Regions from separate parts of the Massilia niabensis genome, predicted to be linked through region 2. Evidence: predicted binding sites of a transcription regulator. Region 2 holds the regulator's gene; the other holds the start of a gene.

Region 1 (2,455 bases), on a different contig from region 2:
TCGGCGCGCAGGATGTCGCGCGCGCTGCCGGGCAGGCGGGTATCGATCGCGCCTTCTTCCACCCGTACCTGCTGGGCCAGCACCGTGACCCGGTTCTCGAGCGCATGGTCGAAGGGCTGGTTGGCGATCGATTTCGCCACCAGGTAAGTAATGGCGATGCTCATCGGCCACAGCAGCAGCAGCGGAGCGAGCATCCAGTCGAGGATTTCGCCGAACAGCGAATGCTGGATGTTTTCTTCTGGCTCGGGATTGGGCGGGACGTACAGCGGCTCGGGTACACCCGCATCAGCCGCCTGCAGGCCGCGATCGCGCTTGTTCACTTGCGGACGTTCACTTCGAATCGAGGGCGTGTCCAGCGGCTGCGTTGGTGCCGCTGCCTGTGCCGGCGCCGGCGCGGGCATCCGAATATTTTTCCAGGCAATAGCCGAGCCCGCGCACGGTGGCGATGCGCACGCCGCCCACCTCGATCTTCTTGCGCAGGCGGTGCACGTAGACTTCGATGGCGTTGTTCGAGACTTCCTCGCCCCATTCGCACAGGTGGTCGACCAGCTGCTCTTTCGAGACCAGCCGCCCGGTGCGCGCCAGCAGGATTTCCAGCAGGCCGAGTTCGCGCGCGGACAGGTCGAGCATCTGGTCGTCGATATACGCGCTGCGGCCGACCTGGTCGTAGGCCAGCGGGCCATGGCGCACCACGGTCGGGCCGCCGCCGGCGCCGCGCCGGGTGAGGGCGCGCACCCGCGCCTCGAGTTCGGACAGCGCAAATGGCTTGGCCATATAGTCGTCGGCGCCGAGGTCGAGCCCTTCCACGCGCTGCTCGACCGAGTCGGCCGCGGTGAGGATGAGTACGGGCAGCAGCGAGGAGCGCGCGCGCAGGCGGCGCAGCACTTCCAGGCCGGACATTTTGGGCAGCCCCAGGTCGAGAATCAGGAGGTCGAACTCCTGCGTCGACAGGGCAGTATCGGCTTCCTGGCCGTTGCGCACGCCGTCGATCGCGTAGCCGGACTGGCGCAAGGAGCGCGTCAGGCCATCCGCGAGTACGCTATCATCTTCCGCAAGCAAAATTCGCATAAGATCACCCTGTTTTTCGATTAGACCGCCTTGGCGCACCTATTGTGTTTGATTTATCGCAACAATGCGAGCCTTCTCCAACACTGGCCGCAGATTCGGTCAGATAGCGCTTGCAAAAACTACTGGAGTTTTATACAGTACTACCTATTGAAATGCGCGACGGTGCCCCTACTTAGGTACCTCCAAGACTGAGAGAAAATTATGGACGACAAAAAAGTAGTACACAACGCTGCTGAAAAAGGCAAAGCACTGGCTGCCGCCCTCGCGCAAATCGAAAAGCAGTTCGGCAAGGGCTCGGTCATGCGCATGGACGCGAACACCCCGGTCGAAGAAGTGCAGACGGTCTCGACCGGCTCGCTCGGCCTGGACATCGCACTCGGCGTCGGCGGCCTGCCGCGCGGCCGTATCGTGGAAATCTACGGTCCGGAATCATCGGGTAAAACCACGCTGACCCTGCAAACCATCGCCCAGATGCAAAAACTGGGTGGCACCTGCGCGTTCATCGACGCCGAGCACGCGCTCGACGTGGGTTACGCCCAAAAGCTGGGCATCAAGCTCGACGAGCTGCTGATCTCGCAGCCGGACACCGGCGAGCAGGCACTGGAAATCACCGATGCACTCGTGCGTTCGGGTTCGGTCGACCTCGTGGTCATCGACTCGGTGGCGGCACTGACCCCGCGCGCCGAGATCGAAGGCGACATGGGCGATTCGCTGCCAGGTCTGCAGGCACGACTGATGTCGCAGGCACTGCGCAAGCTGACCGCCTCGATCAACCGCACCAACACGCTGGTCATCTTCATTAACCAGATCCGCATGAAGATCGGCGTGATGTTCGGCAGCCCGGAAACCACGACCGGCGGTAACGCGCTGAAGTTCTACGCCTCCGTGCGCCTGGACATCCGCCGTACCGGCTCGATCAAGTCGGGTGACGAGGTCATCGGTAACGAAACGAAGGTCAAGGTCGTCAAGAACAAGATCGCGCCACCGTTCCGCGAAGCGCACTTCGACATTCTTTATGGAGAAGGCACTTCCCGCGAAGGCGAAATCCTGGATCTGGGCGCCGACAACAAGATCGTCGAGAAGTCCGGTTCCTGGTACAGCTACAACGGCGAACGCATTGGCCAGGGCAAGGACAACGCCCGCCAGTTCCTGAAAGACCGCCCAGCACTGGCGCGCGAAGTCGAGAACAAGGTCCGTGCAGCACTCGGCGTGCGTGAGCTGCCACCGCCGGTCGGCGGCGACGCCGAAGACAAGGCGCCGAAGCTGAAAGCCGTGACGGAGTAATGTCGACGTGCTGTTTTCAGCAGTAATCGTAGCAACAGCGCCATGCGCCAGCCAGTCCTGAGCCTGAAGGGTCGAGCCCTGCGTTTCCTCTCCATGAGGGAGC
Region 2 (2,455 bases):
CATTACCCGGGACTGGCATCCCATCCGCAGCACGGCATCACCCGCGAATTGTTCAAGGCAGGCGGCTCGCTGCTGAGTTTTGAGCTCAACGATGGGATAGACTGCTTCGATTACCTGAACCGCCTGAAGCTGGCGATTCCGGCCAGTAACCTCGGCGACACCCGCACCCTCGTCATTCCGGTGGCGCACACGATCTTCTTCGAGATGGGTGCCGAGCGCCGCGCCAGCATGGGCATCGCCGAGTCGCTGATCCGGGTATCGGTCGGCATCGAGGATACGGACGATTTGCTGGAAGACTTCCGGGCGGCCCTGTCTTCCTGAGCAGGCGTTTTGAATAACGGGGACCCATGAAAAAGAACACGAAGGTGCTGTACGGCGTGCTGCTTGGCCTGCTGCTGGCAGGTAGCGTCCACGCAGGCGAACTCGAAGACGCGAAGGCGCTGTTCGAGCAGAAGAAGTATCCGGAAGCGCTCAAGCTGTACACGAAGCTGGCTAATGCCGGCAACCCCGAGGCCCAGCAACACCTGGGCCAGATGTACTGGTACGGCGAGGCCGGCGCGGTCGACGAGGCGAAGGCGCAGCTGTGGTTCCAGAAGGCTGCAGGCAAGGGCAACAAGGTAGCGGCCGCATCGCTCGACATCATGAAGCAGCGCGGCGAGCGCCGCGCGGAAATCGACCACTGGGTCAGCCGCTACGACGGGGCCGACCTGAAGTCGGGCAAATTCCATTGCCCGGCCCCGCGGATTCCCGCGATCTCGAAGCAGACCGCAGAGATCGAACGCGTGTCGAACGCCATCGCCAAATGGCAGGACTGCTATAACGGCTTCGTGAACAACCTGAACGCCGTGTCGCCCCTGAGCGAGCGCATTCCTGCCGACATCGCCAAGCTCATGAACGCATCCGAGCTGGAGCGCGCCAAGAAGCACCTGGCGCAGGTGCAGGAAAACATCTCGCAAGAGGCGAAGGTGGGCGCGAAGCTGGTGCTGGCCGACGTCGGCGTCTGGCGCAGCGCGACCGAGGCGTATGTCGGCGAGCACAATGCAATCATCCAGAAGATGCCAAAGGACGATTCGGTGCGTACCAAGTAAGGTTGTCCTCTCCTTGACGCGACACATGCAAAAAAAGCCGCATCGGCGGCCTTTTTCATTCCTGCCTAGTGGCACCTGAGTCGCAACTCAGTGCCAGCTGCGCATCAGTCCTACCGCCAGTCCCTCGAGCGCGAACTCGTCGCCCGGTTCCACGCGAATGACCTTGAAGTCCGGATTTTCCGGCAGCAGCTCGATCAGTTCGCCCGTCTTGCGGTAGCGCTTGACGGTCACGTCTTCGCCGATGCGGGCGACGACAATTTGCCCGTTCTTGGCGCTGTCGATCTTCTTCACGGCGAGGAAGTCGCCGTCCATGATGCCGGCGTCGCGCATCGACCAGCCGCGTACTTTCAGCAGGAAGTCGGGACGGGCGCCGAACATGGCCGGGTCGACGTTGTAGGTGGCCTCGACGTGTTCCTGCGCCAGGATCGGCGAGCCGGCGGCGACGCGGCCGACCAGCGGCAGCGACATGAGGAGGGCTGCCGGAACGTGGGGCACCGGCGCGGGTGCATGTACCGACGTACCAATCAAGCGGATGCCGCGCGAGGTGCCGGAGACGATTTCAATGGCGCCTTTGCGGGCGAGAGCCTGCAGGTGTTCCTCGGCGGCGTTGGCCGACTTGAAGCCCAATTCCTTGGCGATCTCGGCGCGCGTGGGCGGGAAGCCGGTGTTGTCGATCGCTTCCTTGATCAGGTCAAGGATCTGTTGTTGCCTTGCAGTGAGCTTGAGCATGGATCTGCCACGGGTTAATGATTCAGACTGTATTTTTGTACAGTATTTCGGCGAATGCAAGGGAAATCGCCAAAATTTAACGATTTCCCGTCAGGAGCCTGTGGCGCCGGGGCGACGCCCCGGCCAAGGCCATGGGTCATTGTGTTGCCGCCCCAATCGCGCTATAATTGCCGGCTTTCCCTTCCCACACTCGTCTTGACGCCGAGGTGGGCATTTGTTTAAACGTCCTTAAGGAGTGTTGCATGCGTCATTATGAAATCGTTTTTATCGTCCACCCGGACCAAAGCGAGCAAGTCCCGGCGATGATCGAGCGTTACAAGGCCAGCGTCAGCGCACGCGGCGGTAACATCCATCGCGTCGAAGACTGGGGCCGTCGCCAGATGGCTTACTCGATCCAGAAGCTGCCGAAGGCACACTACATCTGCATGAACATCGAGTGCGACAACGAGACCCTGGTCGAGCTGGAAACCGCATTCAAGTTCAATGATGCCGTGCTGCGTCACCTGACCGTGAAAATGAAGAAGGCTGAAACCGCTCCGTCGCCAATGATGAAGTCGGTCCAGCGCGAAGACGCAGCCAAGAGCCACCGCTCGGAAGCCCCGGCTGCTGCTGCAGCCCCGGCCCCAGCTGCTGCTTGA

What was found. The regulator LexA, encoded in region 2, represses DNA repair genes until DNA is damaged. The targets are predictions, from matches to a motif close to ACTGTATNNNNATACAGT.
Region 1: a site for LexA is predicted at 1,190-1,207, ahead of recA (recombinase RecA). Genes of this name have one in related genera too.

Annotation. Positions count from the first base shown of each region.
Region 1 is NZ_JBHSMU010000007.1:171,653-174,107, forward strand. Features, by position in the region: gene ACFPN5_RS06815 (sensor histidine kinase) at 1-320, opposite strand, end outside; gene ACFPN5_RS06820 (response regulator) at 331-1,068, opposite strand; gene recA (recombinase RecA) at 1,270-2,352, shown strand; gene recX (recombination regulator RecX) at 2,395-2,455, shown strand, end outside.
Region 2 is NZ_JBHSMU010000015.1:1,016,342-1,018,796, forward strand. Features, by position in the region: gene ACFPN5_RS18955 (cystathionine gamma-synthase family protein) at 1-321, shown strand, start outside; gene ACFPN5_RS18960 (tetratricopeptide repeat protein) at 348-1,088, shown strand; gene lexA (transcriptional repressor LexA) at 1,176-1,817, opposite strand; gene rpsF (30S ribosomal protein S6) at 2,060-2,455, shown strand.